3 regions of the Vibrio misgurnus genome follow, and region 2 is predicted to be linked to each of the others. Evidence: riboswitches for the same ligand, from Rfam matches in the RefSeq annotation. Region 2 holds a riboswitch; each other region holds the start of a gene.
The links. Region 2 has a riboswitch for cyclic di-GMP ahead of OOK74_RS06605 (TfoX/Sxy family DNA transformation protein). Riboswitches for the same ligand answer to the same signal wherever they lie in the genome.
Positions count from the first base shown of each region.

Region 1 (7,231 bases), on a different replicon from region 2:
AGGGATTTTGCGTTACAGCACTGCTGGCTGCGACACTTAAGGCGGATTGAGATAGTATTTTGCCAAAAATCGCGCATAATCGGATCACTCAACACGTTAAAGAAGAAATGATCTATGACTGATTTTCACTATTACTTTGAACAGCTGCCTTGTTTTAACTGTAAAAACACCAAAGTCAGTACCGATCTTGGTTGGTTAACTGCCGCGATGAAAGAGGAAGTCTTAGCTCAGGTTGCAGAGTTGATTGCCCAAGACAACCTTGAGCCGGATTTAGCCGTAAACGTGACTTGCAGTGAATCGCAAGCGCGGGATTACTTGTTACTGAATTTCTTTGGTTATTCAGAACAAGAGCTGGTGGATCAGGTGGATGCGGAAGATGAGCAAGAAGTTGCCGATGAAATTGCTGAACTACTGGCAGATGGTGACGAGAGTATTGTGTTTGAGCACGACATTGCCCTGCAAAGTTGTACTGAGTGTGAGATAGAAGAAGAGTAACACTCCGTCAGGATTGAGTGGCTAACTGTTGGCTGAACGCCAATTGTGGCACTTGCCGCTTGGCATAAAAAATCCCCCGGCCTTGGCTGGGGGATTTTGTGTTTTAGAGCGGGATTACAGTTTGTCCCACGCCATTTCCCAATGACTACCCGTACCTGGTTGGTACTGAGTCGCATTGGTAGTCCACTGTTGGCAGTAACCTGAGTATGGCCATGGCTTACATTGGTAAATGGCGCCATCTTCAGCCAGCACTTTGCTGCCATCAACGTATTGATCTAAACCGTGAGGGAAGACAAAGTCATAATCCCCTTCGCTAGGTGGCGTTTGTGGCTCGACCAGCATGAAATCTAGGGTTTGTTGATATTGCAAGTTGCCATCGCGATCTTTGCTGCGAGACACCAGCATATGGTGGCCAGCTTTGGCTTCGCTGAGTGTCAATTGCACTGATTTTACTTCACCATCGTTAATGGCTTGGCTCCAGCTTGCTAATGGTGTCTGATGATGATTATACACCGTCAGTTCTGCGGTCATGTCACCTTGCGCTTCAAGCGTCAGATCCAGTTGCACCGGTTGTTCACCAATCTGGTAGTTGGCAGCTAAACCGGATACGGTGAGCGAATATTCTGGCTGTGGTGCTTCGATGTGATAACCGATTTCAACCCGTTGTAAGCCACTCGAATCTTTTAGATAGATTGGGTTAGTGCCGTATACTGGCACAAACTGATCACCATTGAGCTGGCCAGCTCGTAGCTGAGTTTGGGTTTGGTTGATTTTACTGGCTAAAGCATAAGACCACTGGTTGGCTTGGGTCAGCGTTTGCGAATCGATTTTAAGCTCAGTGCGGTAAGCTGGGTTTTCACCGGCAGCATCAAATACACGAGTAAATACGGTATCACCAATACTCAGGTCCATGGTTGGGATGATCTGCCCACCTTGTTGCCAATCTGGGATCACTGGGCTATCGCCAGCAAATTTGACATCGATGACGTTGTAAAACGCCGCCGCCGTATCACCCACATCCCACACCGCAAGGATCACATGGTAGCCTTCGCGCTCAGGCACAATACACTCATGGCTAACCAATTTCGGCGGTTGCACCATATTGCCTTCAATCACACAAAATGGGTTTAGATCAAAAGAATCACGTGATAGGGCTTGGTTGGCGTTCCAATCCGGTTTGGTGATGTAGTATTTCCAATCTTTGGTGACGTGGTTGGCGGTAAACGTCCACTCAAAGTTTTGTGGACCGGCTTGAATTGGGCGTTTTACCCAACGATCCGCAGTTTGCTCATCAAGTGCAGCGGCCAGTGCGCTTTCTGCGCTGGCGATTTTGCCATCACGCGGTCCTGAGATTGGGAAACCTTCCGGTCCTTCAACACTTTGTGGCTCATATTGAATTGCGCCGCAGTTGGTGTTTTTCTCACCGCTGTCATTGGCGGCATATTTACACAATGCGACACGTCCTTCCGCGACGCCGTTTTCCACTGCTGACACATAACCATGGCCATAGGCGATACCACTGATTGCCGATAATGCTAAAGTAATAGCGGTCATTATAGGTTGCTTTTTCATCACAAACTCTTTTTTGTTGGCTGACATATTGTGCCTGATCGATAGTCAGGCGTTATTTTTTTGTTCATTCAGCAACGCAAGCCGACAACGCAGTGAAACTGTGCTGGCAACCCCGCTATCATAGCGATCAAGCCTGTGTTTGAACGAGCGGCTTGAACGCCACAGACCGGTGGTTTTGCGTCCCACTTTTTCAAGTGGTTTGCCGAAATGTGATCAAGCGCAAATTTAACCAAATTAAGCCCAGAAAGCCACTGAGTGCCCAATTTATGGAATCAAACTCTCATCATGATGATTTTACATTTAACTGATTGATATTAAATGTAAATGATTATCGTGTTTTCTATGGGAATGCTTGGTGTAAGGTCAGATTTTGCCTACATGATTTCAGGCTCAAACATAGTGATCGAATCACCAACAATTTTGAGATTGGCAGCTAAAATGAAAGGTGTAATTACTTTCATCGAGATAAGACTAATAAAATAATGTTTTATTGTTAACTTGTTGTTTTTATTTAGCTTGTTGCTTACAGAATACGCCTGTACGCCCGAAAGTCATTGCAGCTTACTGTGAAGTACTTCAAAATTAGGACGTTTATATTTCTTCTTGGTTAAGAATGAGGTTGTGATGAGAGTCGCTGATCTGCTAAAGCATCGAGCTGAACATTTGGTTAAGCACACTGAGTTTAAACAGTGGATGTCACCTTCAGTACGTGAATACTGGGATGATATTTTGAGCAAAACCCATCGTCGCCCGCTATTTGCTTGGGTGAAAGATTTGCATTTGCCAGCCAATGAAGAGACTCCCATCCCAGAGCCGATTGTGCTCAATCCTCAAGCACAACAAGTGTATGATCAGCTACAACATCAAGTGGGTGAAGTGATCCACACGGGTGAATGGTTGCTGGTCGATCAATCGCGCATTAATCAGTTTGGTGCTGTCACCGAAGATATGCAGTGGATCCATACCAATCCTGAGCGTGCTGCAGTGGAATCTCCCTTTAAAACGACCATCGCGCATGGCTTTTTGACGCTAGCGTTATTGCCGAAATTGACCGACAGTGTTGATGAAGAGAATTCGCTATTCCCGAGTGCCAAAATGGTGGTCAACATTGGCCTTAATTCCGTGCGTTTCCCATACCCAGTTAAAGCGGGCAACCGCGTGCGGGCGGTGAGTACGTTATCAAAAGTCACGCCGATCAAAAAAGGTCTTGAGATTGAACGTGAAATTAAGGTTGAAATTGAAGGTGTGCGCCGCCCTGGCTGTGTGGTGGTTTCAGTGATCCAACTGCATTTTTAGTGGCTAACGATCACAAACGACAACAAATCAAATTCAACTAAGGAGAGCACAAGCTCTCCTTAGTCTTTTTTGCTCCGAACACTTCTTAATCCGGCAAGTTACTCTTCATTGCTTGGCATAATATAGCCATATTCCACAATCAATTTTTTGGTTGGTTCAGATTGTAAAAAGGCAATGAATTGCTTGGTCTGCTCACTTGCTTTCTCTGGGTAGTGCAAAATCAAGAAAGGGCGTGAGAGTTGGTAGCTGTGTTTAGCGATGTTATCTGCGCTGGGTTCGGTTTTTTCAAACTGGATGGCCTTAATCGATTTATCGACCGAACCAATCGAGATAAAGCCAATCGCTTGGGTATTGTGGTTGACTAAGGTTTTCACCATGCTGTTGCTATTCACCACTAAAGCGGTTGGAGTAACGTCAGACACTTGGCGATTATTGACTGTTTTGGTCAATCCCATCAAGCTTTCAAAGCTGTAGCGCGAGCCGGAAGAGGCCTCCCGAGTGACCAAGGCAATCTTCTGATCATGACCACCGACTTGTTTCCAGTTAGTGATTTGGCCCTTGTAGATGCCGTAAAGCTGCTCGCGGCTTAAATTGGTGATTGGATTGGTTTGGTTAACCACAATGGCTAAACCATCAAACGCCAGCGTAAAACTGTGCAGATCATTTTGCGCCTCACTTTCGGTCAGGTAACGTGAGGTCATTGCAATGTCCGCCACCCCTTTTTGTAATAGTGAGATGCCTGCCGTTGAACCGACGCCTTGTACGGCAACATAAGTTGCAGGATGCGCCTTGTTGTACTCTTCTGCCAGTATATCCATGATTCTGGCCACGGAAGTGGAACCTGAAACGTTAATTTCACTTGCTTGCACAGAAAATGTCATCGTGCTGATAGAAAAGAAAACTGCGCAAACGGCGGCAAGTGCCATTTTAAACATAGAGTTGCTCCCGTATTATCAAAAAAATATCTTAACCAGCTTACCTGAAGCGTATGACAAAAATGTGAATTTATGCGTAGAGTTAGCGATATCACGTTGGAATTGATCGAAAATGGTTACTGTTAAATCATCTTGCAAGCATAGAATGGTGGTGTACCGTTAGCCATACGAGCAACCTTGATTGAGTGGTGAGGTTAAAATGATTGTTCATCTGCAGCAAAAACAGCTTGAGCGCCGCGCTGAGCTACTGTGCAACTATCGCAATCAAAGCCTGCCGGCTGAGCTTGGGAAAGCGAGCTTTGAGGTGATTGATCATGGTGTGCAGTTTATTTGGTGCCACTACAAGTTAGATTCAACCCAGTGTGATTATCAAAGCTTGGTCGCGAAAATTATTTGGCAACCAGAGTCAAACCAGTGGGAGCTCTATGCTTATGATTCGGATGCCGCTGTAGGCGATGAGCCTTGGATCCCTTATCCTTTTTTAGCGCGCAGCCATGATTTGACCGCGATGATCCGTGAAGTGGAAAAAGATCCGAAAAGCTATTTCTGGGGCTAATCGCGCAGTAAGCACATTCTGTGAGATAAAAAACAATGTGAGATAAAAAAGGGAAGCGCGAGATAAGGCGAGATAAAAGAAAGGCATTCCGAAGAATGCCTTGTGATCACTGGGGGAGTGGTCAGCGTACCTTACGCTTGTGGCTCACTCTGCTCGACAACTGGAGAAGCAACTTCAACGGCGGCATCCGCAAACACTTGGGTAGGTTTACCAACTAAGCTGCGATTTTCCTGATTCACTTCTGTCAGCACAATTTCCAATACATCACCCAATTGATACACCACTTGTTTATCAATCAGTACCGTGCCGGTTTCGCCGTTACATTCGAGACGCTCTTTATTGGCCAAGATCAGCGCACCCGGAATAAAGGTCATTGCGCCGTTTTCCAGTAAACGTACGCGCATGCCCGCACGGTTGATATCAAAGATTTCGGCTTGGAAGCGAGTCTCTTTGGCCGGTTCATCCGCCAGTGTGCGCGCATAGAGCCAATCGGCGACATTACGCTCTGCAATTTTGTGGTGTTTACGATGCAGCGCAAGCTCTTCACCCACCGTTTCATCTGGCGTTTGCACTGGAGCTTTACCCAAAATGTGCGCTTTGAGTAAACGGTGGTTGATCATATCGCCATATTTACGGATTGGAGATGTCCAAGTCGCGTAGACATCAAGCCCCATCGCAAAATGCGGCAGTGGCTGGTTGCCAATTTCGCTGTAGCTTTGGCTCTTACGGATCCGGTTATCGAGATAGCTGGTCTGTTGGGTCGCTAGCCAACGGCGCAGAGCAGCAAAGCCAGCGACACTGGTCAGTGTTTCCACATCGGCATCCGGTGCACCGTGCGCGGCCATTAATTCAACTACATCGGCCAATTTTTCAGCTTTGAAACCAGCGTGAGTATTGAATACGCCAAAGCCAAAAGTTGCTTGCAGGGTTTGACCTGCACAAATATTGGCGGTGATCATCGACTCTTCCACCAAGCGGTTTGCCGAGCGGCGCATATCGGCATGAATGGCCACCACATCGTTATCTGCGCTCAGTTCGAAACGATAATCTGGGCGAACAGGGAACACTACGGCGTGGGTTTCGCGCCAATTCGCACGTGCTTGTGAAAAGGCGTAAAGATCGCGGACTACTTGGGCAATCTCGGTACTCGGTTGCCATTGCTCAGAGTGGCCAGTCTCCAACCAGTCAGAAACATGGTCATACACCAAGCGTGCATGGGATTTGATGTTGGCGGCAAAGAAGCGAATGTCATCGCCAATTACGCCATCTTTACTGATGGTTACCGAGCAGCACAGCGCAGGGCGAACTTGGTTTTCCATTAACGAGCAAAGCTCATCGGCCAGATCACGTGGCAGCATTGGAATGTTGCGCCCTGGCAAGTAGATGGTAAAGCCACGCTCGCGGGCGACTTTGTCCATCTCATCTTCTGGCGTGATATAAGCGGTTGGATCGGCAATCGCGATGGTTAACGCAAAATCATCGTTAGGCAACTGCTGCGCGTACAGCGCATCGTCCATATCTTTGGTCGATTGACCATCGATGGTGACAAATGGCAGGTCAGTCAGATCTTCACGCACCAAATCAGCGTCATCTTTTAGTTGCCAGTCGTCAATTCCGGCCGGTTCGCTATTGGGCAGATCATTTTCCGCCAGCGTAACCCACCAAGGTGCAATTTTATCATCCGCATCGGTGATTTTATGCGTAATTTCGGCAAAGAAACCGTTATCACCCTTCAGGGGATGGTGGATGAGCTGCGCCACCACCCAATCACCTTCTTGCAGATCTGTTCCGTTAAGGCCTTTTTTGGCTTTCGCCTTGAGTGCCATCTTTTTGAGTTGTGGATGATCCGGCGCAACATTCAGTTTGCCTTTAAACAGTTTTACGCGGCCAATGAAGCGCGTCAGCGATTGTTCGACCAACTCTACAGGCTCGGCGACTTCACGTTCATTCTCGGTACGGATGAACGCCATGACTTTGTCACCATGCAGGCACTTCTTCATATATGGAGGTGGAACAAAGTAGCTAGTCTTACTATCCACTTCGAGGAAGCCAAAACCTTTGTCGCTGGCTTTGATGGTGCCTTCTTTTTTAGGCAGGGTTTCTTGGATTTGCTGTTTAAGCTGCGCGAGGAGCGGATTGTCTTGGAACATTTTATTTATCTAACCGTTTAAGTTGGGCACAACTATAATCATTGAAGAGGTGGATTACTACCGAAAACGTGAGATTGGATGGGATTTGCAGCCGATTTGCACGCTGAAAATATCAGCAGTTTCTCAGTTTTTATGGTTTTTTCGGTTAATCAGACGCCATTTTTCCTTTGCTAAGAAAATTTTGTGATGAAATTCAATTTTTTCTGGCTTTTTTTATGCGTTTAAGG
Region 1 covers NZ_CP113242.1:576,302-583,532, forward strand. Annotated here, with positions in the region: gene OOK74_RS14340 (hypothetical protein) at 115-495, shown strand; gene gbpA (N-acetylglucosamine-binding protein GbpA) at 610-2,067, opposite strand; cyclic di-GMP riboswitch class I at 2,170-2,281, opposite strand; gene OOK74_RS14350 (MaoC family dehydratase) at 2,692-3,363, shown strand; gene OOK74_RS14355 (phosphate ABC transporter substrate-binding protein PstS family protein) at 3,462-4,298, opposite strand; gene OOK74_RS14360 (DUF3024 domain-containing protein) at 4,498-4,854, shown strand; gene rnb (exoribonuclease II) at 4,986-7,004, opposite strand.
Region 1: linked by a shared signal. The riboswitch ahead of gbpA (N-acetylglucosamine-binding protein GbpA) and the one ahead of OOK74_RS06605 (TfoX/Sxy family DNA transformation protein) in region 2 are both predicted to bind cyclic di-GMP.

Region 2 (7,231 bases):
CGTCTCTTCGATAAAGTCCAATTCCAAATTGCCATACACGCACTCTTGGAGATCAAGAATTTGGGTTTGCAACTCATCGCCCGCCGCTTGCAGAGTATCTTGCAGCTCTCGCAACGTCGCCGAGGTTTCCGACAGCAAGGCTTCACAGTTGTTGATCGCATCGCGCCAATCTTTATTTAACAGCTCGGCGATCTGCTGTTTGACCGACTGTTGCTGCTCATCCATCACTCGCTGGTTGAGATCGATGCGGTCAAAAATTTCACTGACCGAATATTTGAGCACCCCAAACACGTTTTTGCGCCAGTGTGCCGCATTGCCGCCCTGCTGCGCCGATTGCAACGCTTTGGCCATTTCATCGGCCACCATCGAGAGCTGGATCGATAACTTGAGTTTGGAAAATTGACGATGCCGCACGTAGTAATCGGAGATACCGATCGCTAAAGGCGTTAACCGATACAGGCTCGCGCCTTCGGTCATTTCGCTGGTAAAGCGGCTCAGTAGTCGCTGCTTAACCAGATCATTAATCGCATTATTGGCTCGAAAAGCAGAAGCTTCGCCCGACTCTGCAAACATGCGTGTGACTATCGCAAATGCATCGTGCAGTTCCCCTTCGCCGAGCTCTTCATCAAATCTTTCGTTACCGAGCACCGCTATCGCCAGCAAAAATGCCAAGCGCTCAGTCGGTAGATTCAATGAGAAGTCATACTGTTTGACCCAACTGACCAATTCGTCGATCGGTTTTTGCACAGTATCCTGAGTAAACTCACTCATTGTATTTCCTGTTCTTGTTTTTTCTGAGCCCATACATGAATGTATCGGCCCAATGAGAGGTAAGGCTCCTGACGGCAGAATTTGCGCTCCAGTGCGAGCAAATCCTCATACTGATATTCGCCCATGTTTTTCATGTTGCCGATGTAATCACTGAAACAGCGAATACCGGATTTTCCGCAGATCTCAAACCCCGCCTGTTCGATCCATTGGTAGACCTCTTCAGGGCGTAAGCCTTGCTGCGGTTGTAATTTGAATCGTTTACGGTGTGGCATATCTTCTAGCACGTGTGGAATGTTGCCACACACCGCATTCTTGTAAACTAAACCGTGATAGTTGTAAAACATCACCGATGCCATACCACCGGGTTTAACTTGTGCCAACACGTTTTGTAACGCAGGCTTAGGATCGGCCAGCCACTCCATCACCGCATGAAATAACAACACATCAACCGGTTCGCTAAGATGCTGTTGAATGGTCTGCACCGATGAGTGAACCAACCGATACTGCTCACGCAGGCCTTGGTTGGCAATCTCTTGCTCAGCCAATTGCAACATTTGTGAAGAAAGATCACATAAAGTGACGTGATGACCAAGCCGAGCGATTTTTTGCGAAAGTTGCGCCAAGCCTCCCCCTGCATCCAATATGTGCAAAGGTGCATTTGATGCATTGAATTGAGCGAGTAATTGCTGCAAATCTTCCCAAACAATGACTTGGCGGATCTCGCCTTTGTCAGAGCCGTAAATATTTTTTGCAAATTTGTGGGCAATATTGTCGAAATTACGGTCTTCAGTCACAGTAGCTTGAGTTATGATAATCCATCGTGCCCGCTATTCTGTCACAGGAATAGCAGGAATAAAGAGGCTTCGACTCTTTTTATATTCAAGTGCTGTTTTTTCGGACTGTTTTCACTATGTTTGAGCTGAAAAAAATTTTTTCTTCGCTGTTGATGCCATTGCCAGCGCTGCTGATCCTTGGTTTTCTCGGCTTGATGCTGATCATGTTCACTGCCAAACGCAAAACTGGCTGTCTGGTGGTTTTATTCTCACTCTCTGGATTGTTTCTGGTCTCCTTTCAACCGGTTGCCACTCGTTTATTAATGCCACTTGAGCGCGCTTACACCGCCTTTTTACCGGTCGAAGGCTCGCTCGATTACATAATGGTGCTCGGCAATGGTCATGTTGTGGATGATGATATACCACCGACCTCGGAACTCACTCGCGCGGCATTAATGCGCTTAAGTGAAGGTATTCGTATTTACCGCATGTACCCAGGTTCCAAATTAATTCTCTCCGGCTATGCCGGCGGCAGTGAAGTCAGCCACGCGCGGATGATGGCGCGAGTCGCCCTCGCGCTTGGCGTACCCAAATCCGATATTATTTTGCTGGAAACCGCCAAAGATACCTGGGAAGAAGCGCGCCAAGCAGCGGCATTTGTGCAGCAAAAGCGTATGGTATTAGTAACATCGGCCAGCCACATGAAACGCGCCATGCGCGAATTTCAATCAGCAGGTCTAACCCCGATTGCGGCACCGACCAATTACTTAGGTCATCTGAATATTATTCAGCCTTGGGACAAGTACATTCCAAAATCACGCTATCTTGAACAAACTGAGCTATTTTGGTACGAAAGCTTAGGGCTACTGTGGCAAACGCTACGCGATAGCGTGGTGGGTGATGCCAGTCCTGCACCTGAAACGAAACCGGTCAATGTCACGCTGGCCGATTAACCACCGGTTATGCCTTAGTCTGTTCGACTCGCAACAGCGATAGTGCACATTCGCTATCCTGTTGCGATTGCGGATTGATTTAAGGTACAAGGTCAATAAGCTATCACTGCTAGACCTATCAATTCAGAAATAAGTTACCGTTTGATGAATGAATTTGATTGCAGTTGCTGGCGGCGCAGTCTAAAATTCACCCGCAAATGATAAAACCAATATGATTGTAAACCGCTGTTTTTCGGCGGTTTTTGTATTTTATTACTTTAGGCATCATGATTGTTACGCCCAAGATACGTTATGTGTGGTGACTCGCACTCCAAGTATCATAGCTTGCTCAATCTCGCCTTACCTGCTGATTTAATTCACCAATAACATTCGCTGACATCAGCAGTCATCGATAGGAACACTCTATGGCTACGATAAAAGATGTGGCGCGCCTTGCTGGTGTGTCAACCACCACCGTTTCCCACGTGATCAACAAAACTCGCTTTGTGGCAGAAACCACCCAAGAAAAAGTGATGGAAGCGGTGCAACAACTTAACTACGCACCAAGTGCTGTGGCACGCAGTTTAAAGTGTAATACCACACGCACGATCGGCATGTTAGTGACTCAATCGACCAATCTCTTCTTCTCTGAAGTGATCGATGGGGTGGAAAGCTACTGTTACCGCCAAGGTTATACCTTGATCCTATGTAACACTGGCGGCATTTATGAAAAACAGCGAGATTACATTCGGATGCTCGCCGAAAAGCGGGTCGATGGTATTTTGGTGATGTGCTCTGATCTCACCCAAGAACTACAAGCCATGCTGGATGTGCATAAAGACATTCCGAAAGTGATCATGGACTGGGGGCCTGAAACTTCCAATGCGGATAAGATCATTGATAACTCAGAAGAAGGTGGCTATCTGGCGACCAAGTATCTGATTGAGCACGGACACCGCGACATTGCTTGCTTAAGTGGTCATTTCATCAAGGCGGCCTGCCAAGAGCGTATTCAAGGTTTTCGCCGCGCAATGGCAGAGGCCAATTTACCCATCAATCAAGATTGGATTTTAGAAGGCAACTTTGAGTGTGATACTGCGGTGCTAGCGGCCGATAAGATCATCGCGATGGATAAACGCCCCAGTGCTGTATTTTGCTTTAATGACACGATGGCGTTAGGTCTCATCAGTCGCTTACAGCAAAAAGGGATCCGCGTGCCAGAAGATATGTCGGTGATTGGCTACGACAATATTGAATTGGCCGAGTATTTCTCGCCGCCATTAACCACGGTGCACCAACCGAAACGCCGCGTAGGTAAAAATGCGTTCGAAATCTTACTGGAACGGATTAAAGATAAAGAGCATGAACGGCGAATTTTTGAAATGCATCCTGAAATTGTCGAACGGGATACCGTAAAAGACTTGACAAAATCCTAACTTACTTGAAAATTCACACCATCTATATTTGAAAGCTTGTCACATAAATCTGACAAACCTCATATAGAAAGAGTAGGATTAGTTCTGCGTATTCTCATAATTGAAACATTAAACTGTGAGAATGCGCTAAGAATGACTGATTTTTATCAGGAAGAATGTCACGCACAGGGCAAACCATTTGAAAGAGTGGGACGCAAAGCCTCCGGCCTAAACCAACAACTTGGTAGGTAGCGGGGTTGCCGATGGCAAAAATGCATACAGGCTGTTGACTGATTATTGACACCTTGGCTGCATGTTTTTGCTAATTTTCTCGGGCCTGATTTGGTGGCGTAGGTAACAATACTCCGAGACTAACAGCATGGATAAACCAGTATTAAAAGATTCAATGCGGCTCTTTGAGCAGCTAGGACGTGTGAAATCTCGTTCAATGTTTGGTGGCTTTGGTATTTTTGTCGACGATACAATGTTTGCACTTGTGGTCAACGATACGCTGCACATCCGTGCCGATGAAGCCTCGATTGAAAAATTCAAACAACAAGGTTATGCCCCATACGTTTACAAAAAACGTGGCTTCCCTGTCGTGACCAAGTATTACGCTCTGCCTGACAATTGCTGGAGTGATCCAGCCTCAATTCTAACTGAAGCTCATACCGCGCTTGATGTGGCTAAAGCAGAGCGTGAAACGCAAGCCCAAACCAAACCTGACCGTTTAAAAGATCTGCCTAACCTGCGTTTAGCGACCGAAAGAATGCTCAAGAAAGCCGGCATTGAAACGGTCGCCTCTCTCCAATCCAACGGCTCTGTCGCTGCCTATAAAGCCATTCAGCGTACTCATACTGCCGAGGTGAGCTTAGAGTTGCTGTGGGCCTTAGAAGGCGCAATTGAAGGTAAACACTGGTCGGTGATCCCACAGCAGCGCCGTGATGAGCTGTTAAGCCATCTCTAGATTAGTGTGATGATAACACTCACCGCGTCAAGCACAGAGTTCGCGACATAAATACCCAACCCGCGCCAATCATGGCGCGGGTTTTTTATTGCTCAATCACTCATCGGTATACCGGCCGCCGTTATCGTGATCAGCTAGGGCTAAATGCCGCGCTTAACGGATCTGACGCTGAATAAACTCGATTGAATGCTGATTGAACAGCTCCGGCTGCTCAACATTACACACATGCCCACAATTGGGGATCTCGTACAGCTCACTTTGTGTGTGCAGCGCCACCATCTCTTTAACCGGATGAATGAACATGTAATCTTTCTCACCCATCAGATATAAGGTGGGGATTGGCAATTCACGGTCACGGAAATAACGCATCAAAGGATTAACTTCAGCGGTTAAAGTGAACCAACGTTTAAACTCTTTTTGACACAGTTTTTGCGCTTCACGAATAAATAGATGACGTGACTCTTTTTGGCTACGCTGTGGCATCACAACGTAAGCAAACAGTCGATATAACCACATGTAAGGGATGATATGTTTGCTCCAATGCCCAAGCTTAACCAGCACTTGTGAACGAGTATTGAGCCGCGTGACTGCCCCACCCAGCACCATCGAGTTAACACGATGAGTGGCAAGCTCAGCCAGATTACGCACTATGATGGTACCGAGCGACATACCAACAAAATGCGCCGACTGAATTTTCAGGTGATCAAGCACGCGCAATACATCCAGTGTCACACTTTTGAAAGTGTAACGATTGGCAATCCAGCCTTTCAGTAAGGGATTCGATTTCCCGTGCCCACGCAAGTCAATCAACAATAAATTGAAATGCTGACGATAAGCTTTGATTTGCTTAAACCAGATCGCAGAGCTGCCCCCTGCGCCATGCACAAAAACCACCCACTCATGGCTGGTAGGATGGTGATACGTTTTATGAAATAGCACTTTTTCGGCAATCGTCGTCATTGGCACCTCTTTATAATGCAGGCCAAGACTAGCATAATCTGCGAGCTGGGCATCAGGCGAGTTGTAAGAAACTGTTGTCTCAGCATAAAAAACTAAAGCATTAAAAAATCAAGGCACTAAACAGTGCCTTGGAAGGTAGTACCTTGCGAGTTTTCCAATTTCAGTTAACCAAATCGCGCTAACTGATACATCTTGATATAGTCTTGAGCTGATACTTGCCAACTGAAGTTTTGCAGCATCGCACGTTGTTGCACTTTGCTCATCTCTGCTGGTTGCTGCAAATAAAACAGCAATGCCCGCTGCATAGTAATTAGCAAAGCTTCCGCTGTCGGCTCTTGATAACTAAAACCAGTCGCCTGCTCTGGGAATTTATCGTAATCGTTGACCGTATCTTTTAACCCACCGACTTCTCGTACAATCGGCAGCGTGCCATAAGCCATACTGTAGATCTGATTCAGTCCACAAGCCTCAAACTCTGAAGGCATTAAGAAAAAATCAGAGCCAGCTTCAACCCAGTGCGCTAAACGTTCACTATAAGTTTCAACAAAAGCCAATTGATCTCGATGTTGATGCGCCAACTTACTCAGCCGAGCGGCAACCTCTGGCTCGCCAGTCCCAACGATGACCACTTGGACACGGTTACGCAAAAAAGGCTCTAAAATGGGTAACAGGTAGTGAAAGCCCTTTTGGTGGGTAAGTCGACACACCATACCAAATAGAGGCACATCGCTCACCGGTAAATGCAGCTCAGCTTGTAAGGCTTGTTTACACAAAGCCTTACCTTGGCGCATTGAATCAGGATCTTCACTATAAGTTACCGGTAGATAGTGATCGTTACGAGGGTTCCATTCACGATAATCGCAACCATTGACTATGCCATGTAAATCGCGCGCTCGGCGTACAAAATCATCCACTAATCCATGCGCTCCCAGCGAAGTTAACAACTCAGAGGCATAATTGGGGCTAACCGCATTAATCTTATCCGCAAAGGCAATTCCGGCACGCAGCATGCTGACGTGGTCATAGCCATATTGTAAAAACTCCATTCCCGATAAATTTAACTCAGGAATAATTTCCAACTGATGATAAGAAAAAATCCCTTTGAACATGGCATTGTGTATTGTCAGCACACTTTTGACCCGCTCAAAAAAGGGGTCATAGCGATAACGGGTTTTCAGCAAGAACGGAACTAAGCCGGTATGCCAATCATTAGCGTGAATAATATCCGGCTGGATGCCTAACTTAGGCAATACATCCAAACACGCGGCACAGAAAAAACCAAACCGTTCACCGTTATCGGCGTACGCCTGATTACTCTCCGCATACAACGCTGGGCGGTCAAAATAAGCGGGACAATCGAATAAATAGACCGGGATACCTTCCACATCACATTTCAGCACTCGATATTGAGTA
Region 2 covers NZ_CP113241.1:1,404,366-1,411,596, forward strand. Annotated here, with positions in the region: gene mukF (chromosome partition protein MukF) at 1-771, opposite strand, end outside; gene cmoM (tRNA uridine 5-oxyacetic acid(34) methyltransferase CmoM) at 768-1,565, opposite strand; gene elyC (envelope biogenesis factor ElyC) at 1,682-2,497, shown strand; gene purR (HTH-type transcriptional repressor PurR) at 2,902-3,912, shown strand; cyclic di-GMP riboswitch class I at 4,071-4,156, shown strand; gene OOK74_RS06605 (TfoX/Sxy family DNA transformation protein) at 4,271-4,858, shown strand; gene OOK74_RS06610 (alpha/beta fold hydrolase) at 5,012-5,818, opposite strand; gene glgA (glycogen synthase GlgA) at 5,983-7,231, opposite strand, start outside.

Region 3 (7,231 bases), on a different replicon from region 2:
ACATAAGTGACAGGAGATAGCGTCACGGTTGGCGCTTGATTACTCGCCGCAGCTTGGTTGGTGATCACCACGCTGTCAGTCGAGGAGGCCCCTTTCGGATCCGTTACGCTAAGGGTAAAGGTGTACGCCTGATCGATCTCTGTGGCAGGAACCTCAATGCTGGCTTGCGCGGTATGATTATTAGAGATGGTCAGTGGATTACCGCCGGTTTGTGCCCAATGGAAAGTCAGCGTTTCACCTTCAGGATCGCTAGACTGTGAACCATCTAATGTAACAGTGATTGGACCGGTAACCGTTTTATCCGCGCCGGCACGAGCAATTGGTGCTCGGTTTTCTGGTTCAGTTGAACCATCACCATGGCCTAAACCTTCATGCATGGCATTGAGTAAATCACCATTATCTGCATCCATCTCCCAGTGGAAGATACCGCCCATACCTTGCTGCATCACATATTGAGCTTTGGCTTTGATTGAGCGTGGATCATCGTAGGTGATCAAATCACCGGTTGAGGCTTTAAACAGGTACGGCGCTTCAGCCGCTTGGTCATAACCGTATTCAAATCCTTGACTTGCACCGTGGTTATTGACGATATCGCGATAATCCACCACGCCATTTTCCCAAGTGCCTTTAATTGGGCCAGTCGCAACGCCAGTAAATGGATTACCATTGGTGTAGTTGTGTACACCGGTCCAACCACGTCCATAAGCGGCTGCGCCAATCACCAGTTTTTCCGCTGGAACACCTTGTTCTAGTAACAGCTCGACACCGCGCGAAGCGTAGTATTTGGATGCCGATTCGGCGCTGTTGACGCTAGACTGATGTAGTCCGGTTTGATGGTTTAATACGCTGTTATCCCAAGCTCCATAGAAGTCGTAAGACATCATATAGATGTTATCAAGGTATTTAGCCGCTTCAGCATAATCAACCACTGCCAGCTTATCGTAACCGACGTTAATCGCTGAAGTGAGCTCATAGTAGCGGCCATTTTTGCTGCCCAGCTCATCAAGCATGGTACGTAACTCTTTAAGAATTGTTACATACAGCTCACCATCGCGCTCTTTATCGCCAAGATTTGGGTTAGCACCGCCACCGCCTGGGAATTCGAAGTCAATATCGACCCCATCGAAAAATTTCCAAGTTTCGAGGTATTCACGGACTGAGGCAACGAAGGTATGTCGTTTCGCATCGTCGTGCATCAGGAAGAACGGATCAGACAGCGTCCAACCGCCAATCGATGGCAGAATTTTTAGATCGGGATTGGCTTTTTTCGCCGCCATCATTTGTCCAAAGTTGCCTTTGTAGGGAGCAGACCAACCTTCAACACCAAGTTGTGGTTTTTGAATTGCTGCCCATGGGTCGTGGATTGCCACTTTAAAATCGTCACGGCCAGCACAGGCGCTTTGCAGTGCTTGGAAAGATCCATCGATAGTTTTGAGCGAGTCATTGATGCCATCGCCGCCACAGATTGGCACAAAACCGTAAAGAATGCGGTTTAGGTTAGCGGTCGGTACTTTATCCATCGGATAATTACGGCCATAAACTCCCCACTCAACAAAGTAGGTACCGACAATTTTGCCCGATTGATTCTGGTATGGTTGGTTGTTTTCAGTCCAAATGGTCGACATGGGTTCTAAATGGCTGCCATCGGTATCGGCAATGGTGAGCAACTGGGTCTCTGAGCGACTGGTGCCGTCTTGGTTTTCCAGCTCCACCGCCATATTATAGCGGCCACCTTTACTCATTTTAAACACCGCTCGGTTGGCGGAGGCTGCACCTTCCCAAACCACTTGATCATCGAGCAAAATCCGCGCGGTTTGCGCTGCATCGCCAGACCATACATCCCAAGTGACTTCAATGCTGATCTCATCATGTACCGCTTTAACCAGCTTTTCATAAGCGACTTGCGATTGATCAACTTCGACTAGTGCGTAAGTGTAATCGCCCCAGCCTAAGGTTGGTTTACCCGGCGCAGCAGCGAATACGCTGGCGCTGGTGAGCGCCGTTAAAATAGACAGGGAGAGCATAGATTGTTTAAGCATAAACATAACCTTGATGATTAACCCATAAGATCATCAAAACAACCATTGGTTGATTTGCAACCCCGCTACCATAGAGTGCAATAAGCACTCGACAGGCCGGAAGCTTTGCGTCTCATCTTTTCAGATGATTTGCCAAATGGATATGATTGATAAACAACAAACATAGACAACGGCTTAACAGTGAGTCCGCTAGTTTATGTGTAAAAAATGCTTTTTTAAGCGTTGGTTATGATCGCACAATCAAACCAAGCCAAAAGTCGCTGCGGATTATCGCCGTTGCAAAGCCATAGATACAAACGATTTGCTGTGATACTTATTCAAAAAAACGGAAGTGGTTGATGAACTTTTCGTTGAATAATAACTGCGTCGAATAATCGTGATGTGAATAGTTTTTTCTCTAGGTAGGAGTTAACACTACGGCATCATTTCTGCTATGGCTAAGCAGTTTGTTTTTACACCGTTAGTTTGAGCGTGAGGGCGTGGGTGAGTGATATCTGCGCCGTGTATTGGGGCAAAAAACCTGCCGTAGCAGGTTTCTGAGTCAGAGTGTGAATGGCTTCATTCGACCATTGACCGCACAGCGAGTTTAAGGTTGCTCACCGGCTAAGAGTCGGCGTTCAATGTCGGCTAGGGCGGCTGGTAAATCGGCAATTGTATCAATTAAGTAGTGAGGTTTACCTAGTTGCAATTTAGCGCTGGCGCGTTCACGGGCCGCTTGTAGCGTTGCCGCGTCGGCATTTTGATACTCTTCGAGGGTTAACCCGGCCTCGTTGCCCGACAGCAGTAAACCCACTGTCCACATGCCGGCATTGTGGCCTTCTTCAATACCTGGCAGCGCATCATCGACTTTGACGCAAGCGCGCACATTGGTTACCCCAAGTTCAATTACATTTTTCAGTGCCATAAAGGGGGCTGGTCGGCCGCCTTGCGCTAAGTCATCCGTTGCGACCACATAATCTGGGTGATAACCGTAATCGGCCGCGACCGGGATCAACACATCCATGACTGGACGTGGGTAGCCAGTGCAAGATCCAATCTTAATGCCTTGCTTTTTCAGTTGATTAACCACCTCTAACGCGTGTGGGATCGGCGCTGCGTGATCGGCGACTTTAGCGATTTGCAACGGCATAAAGGCGGCATAAATCGCATCAATATCGCTGGCATCCATGGCACGACCGAATTGATTTTGCCAACGCTCGGCAACGCTCGGTAGTTTGCCAACTGCTTCAATGTGCTGCCATTTACCCAGCCCCATTGGCTCGCGTGCTTCATCAAGGCTGATCGCAAAATCAAAACCTTGTTTGAACGCTTCAACAAAAATCGAGGTTGGCGCAAAGGATCCAAAATCAACAATGGTGCCAGCCCAATCAAAAATAACCGCTTGAATCGGAGAGTGCATAGTGTTTCCTTAATGTGAATAACCCATTTGCTGGCTTACGGCGAGCAAAGCGGAGTGCAAAATATCCAGAGCTTTATCCAGCTCTTGACGGGTGATAATTAAAGGCGGACTGAGTTGCAGAACGTTGCCTTGCGAAACTTTAAAACTGAGCCCATGGGCTAAGCAGTGGTAGAGCACCGCTTCGGCTGCTTGGTGTGCGCGCTGCTTAGTGTGGCGATCGGTCACTAGTTCCAGCCCCCACAGCAAACCGATGCCACGCACATCGCCAATTAAGGCAAACTGTTGCTGCAGCGTAGTCAGGCGTTGGCGTAGGTAAGCACTGTCGGCTTGTACTTTGCCGAGCAGATTTTGCTGCTCAATCACTTCAATGGTGGCTAATGCCGCGGCGCAGCCAAGTGGGCTTTTTTCATGGGTGTAGTGTCCCAATGACACCTGAGCGGCGGTGTTGTATTTTTCTTTGGTGAGTAGCGCGGCGATAGGGATCAGCCCTGCGCCTAACCCTTTACCAATACACAAAATATCCGGTTCAATACCAAAGGCTTGGTGGGTAAACCATTCACCACTGCGTCCCATGCCGTTAGGAATATCGTCAATGATCAGTAATACGTTGTGCTTATCACAGATTTCACGAATTCGCTGCCAATAGGCACGGCTTGGCACTTGCACATCGGTATTGCGTACGGCTTCGGCAATAAAGGCGCCAATGCCGCCTTCTTTTTCGATCACGTATTCCAAATAATCGGCGTAATGTACATCGCTACCATTTTGTTCAGCAAAGGCACCACGGTAAGTGATGGCGGGTGGAATGCGTTCGACGCCGGCCATTAATGGCCCCATGCCTTCACGAAAACACGCTTCGCCACCGACCGAGATAGCATCGAGTGACGCACCGTGAAAAGAGTCCCACAGACTGACCACTTTAAAGTTGCCAGTGACATGACGGGCTAATTTAAGCGCCATGCCAATCACTGAGGTACCACCGGGGGCAAATAACACCCGATTGAGCTCTGGGCCGGCAATTTCGGTTAGTTTTTCTGCGCAGCGCACCGCGGTTTCATGGGTAAAACGGCGGGGCGCAAACGGTAGATCTTGCATCTGTTGGCTAATCTTGGCGATCACCTGCGGGTGACCATGGCCAAGCTGATGAACATTGTTGCCATGAAAATCCAGATAAGCTTGACCCGCAACATCATGCAAATAGCACCCTTCAGCCCCCGCTAACGCATCCAGACAAGGGGTTGACATGGCTTGATGCAGAAAAACCTTCGCGTCACGTTGTAATAAATCGTGGGTTGCTGGGTCATCAATCTGCGCCAACCAAGCTTGCCGTGCCGCGGTGGTATTAATATCCCCCTCGCTGCGCCAATGGGTCGGATTCTCGGTCGGTGAATTCGAGCATAGTTTCATCGCTGATCCCTAACCGCTTACGCGTGATCCCAGTACATCGCTTGCTGCATGGCTGCCAGTAAGCGCTCAATATCACGCGGGTAGACTTCGCCAATATTGCCAATTCGGAAGCAATCGGCATTACTCACTTTACCCGGATAAATCACAAAGCCTTGCTGTTTTAAGCGCTGATAAAACTCAGCAAACTGATAAGCAGGGTGCGATGGTGAGTAGAAAGAGGTAATAATTGGTGAATGTAACTCTTCAGCCAGCAGCGGGGTAAAACCAAGCTGACGCATACCGCTGACTAACGTGCGCTGATTGGTCTGATAACGCTGGTAACGGGCAGCAATACCGCCTTCCGCTTCTAATTCTAACAATGCTTGATAGAAGGCGCGCACGGTGTGAGTGGGGGAGGTAAAACGCCATTTACCGTGATTGTGCTCCATGCACTGCCATTGATCGTACAGATCTAGAGTGAGCGAGCGAGCGCGGCCTTGGCACTGTTCAAGTTCGCTGCGTTTGGCAATCACAAAGCCAAATCCCGGAACGCCTTGGATACATTTGTTGGCAGAACTGATCATAAAATCGATCCCCAGCTCACCAATGTCCATTGGAATCCCACCAAAACTCGACATCGCATCCAAGATCACCCGTTTACCATGCTGTTTCGCCAGTTGTGCGACAGCCGCGATCGGGTTGAGCATGCCGGTGGTGGTTTCACAATGTACAATCGCCACATGGGTGATCGCGCTATCGGTCGCCAGTACGTCGGCGATCTGTTGCAGATCTGGCTGTGCGGTTTCACCCGGCGCAATCACTCGGTAAGCAATGTTGAGATAATCGGCAATTTGCGCAATACGTGCTCCATAAGCGCCATTGTCAACCACCAGCAGTTTATCATGTGGAGTCATCACTGAGCCGATGGTAGCTTCTACTGACGCTGTACCGCTGCCTTGCATTAAGACCGAGGTATAACCTGTTTGCGTGGTGGCCAAGGTGACTAATTTGCGGCGAATCACTTCAACAATCTCTAAGTTGTAGTCATCATCCCAAGTACACCAGTCTTTGAGCATCGCTTCACGTACCGTTTCGGAAGTAGAAAGCGGGCCGGGGGTGAGCAGCAGATACGCGTTTTTCATACAAGATTCCTTTTTTGGACTATACCAATTAATTCGCTCTATCTAACAACGAGAATGGCCGGCGGTAAACCCTGTGCCGTGCGATTTCATAAAAGTTTCATAACTGGGAATCGATGTATTGGTCGGCAGTGAAGGCGAACAAGCTTAGTAAAACTGCCAATTTTTGTTCATAGAAACGTCATATAGGCTGGTTAGGGTAAATAGCAATTCTGGTGCATACCAAGCTAACTCAATCGGAGATGATGATGAACAAACGTTTCGTGAAAGGAACTCTGACCGCGATCGCGACTCTTGTAACCGCGCAAGTTTTTGCGGCACAACAAGTCACGGTTTATACCGCGTTTGAAACCGATCTACTGGCCAAATACAAAAACGCATTTGAGCAACAAAACCCTGATATTGAGATTAAATGGGTGCGTGATTCGACCGGGATCATGACCGCAAAATTGCTAGCGGAAAAAACCAATCCACGCGCGGATGTCGTATGGGGATTGGCTGGATCGTCGATGGCGCTGCTCAAAGATCAAGCGGTACTTAAACCTTATGCTCCAAAAGGTGCAGACCAGTTGCGGGCAAGCCTTAATGATCCACAAGCTCCACAAGCTTGGTACGGTAACGATGCTTTTTTCAACGCGTTGTGCTTTAACGAAATTGTCGCCAAGAAACTCAATTTGCCTAAACCACAAACGTGGGAAGATTTGACCAATCCAATTTACAAAGGTCATATCGCGATGCCAAACCCTGCTTCTTCCGGTACCGGTTACATGCAAGTTTCTGCTTGGCTGCAAAATATGGGTGAAGATCAAGCTTGGAATTATATGCAGCGTCTTGATCAAAATATTGCCCATTACACTCACTCTGGCTCAAAACCTTGTGTGCAAGCCGGTATGGGTGAAGTGGTGATTGGCCTGTCAATGGCAACTCGCGGTGCGAAACTGAAAACGCAAGGTGCACCTTTAGCGGTGATTGTACCGAACGGGATTGGTTGGGAATCGGAAGCGGTCGGTCTGGTTAAAGAGAGCGAGGCGGCGAAACGAGTGGTGGATTGGTCGGTCTCTAAAGCGGCGAATGAGCTGTACATTGAGAGCTATCCTATCGTTGGCCACCAAGAGGTCAGCAAGCAAGTGGATAACTATCCAGATGTTGAGAAAGTGATGGCGAAGATGGACTTTAACCAGATGGGTAGCGATCGGGCGCGAGTGCTGCAAACTTGGTCAGAAAAGTTCGATGCTAAATCGGAACCTCAATCTTAATTATGATTGATC
Region 3 covers NZ_CP113242.1:106,624-113,854, forward strand. Annotated here, with positions in the region: gene OOK74_RS11870 (glycosyl hydrolase family 18 protein) at 1-2,039, opposite strand, end outside; cyclic di-GMP riboswitch class I at 2,092-2,183, opposite strand; gene phnX (phosphonoacetaldehyde hydrolase) at 2,626-3,438, opposite strand; gene OOK74_RS11880 (aspartate aminotransferase family protein) at 3,448-4,845, opposite strand; gene phnW (2-aminoethylphosphonate--pyruvate transaminase) at 4,863-5,966, opposite strand; gene OOK74_RS11890 (putative 2-aminoethylphosphonate ABC transporter substrate-binding protein) at 6,209-7,219, shown strand.
Region 3: linked by a shared signal. The riboswitch ahead of OOK74_RS11870 (glycosyl hydrolase family 18 protein) and the one ahead of OOK74_RS06605 (TfoX/Sxy family DNA transformation protein) in region 2 are both predicted to bind cyclic di-GMP.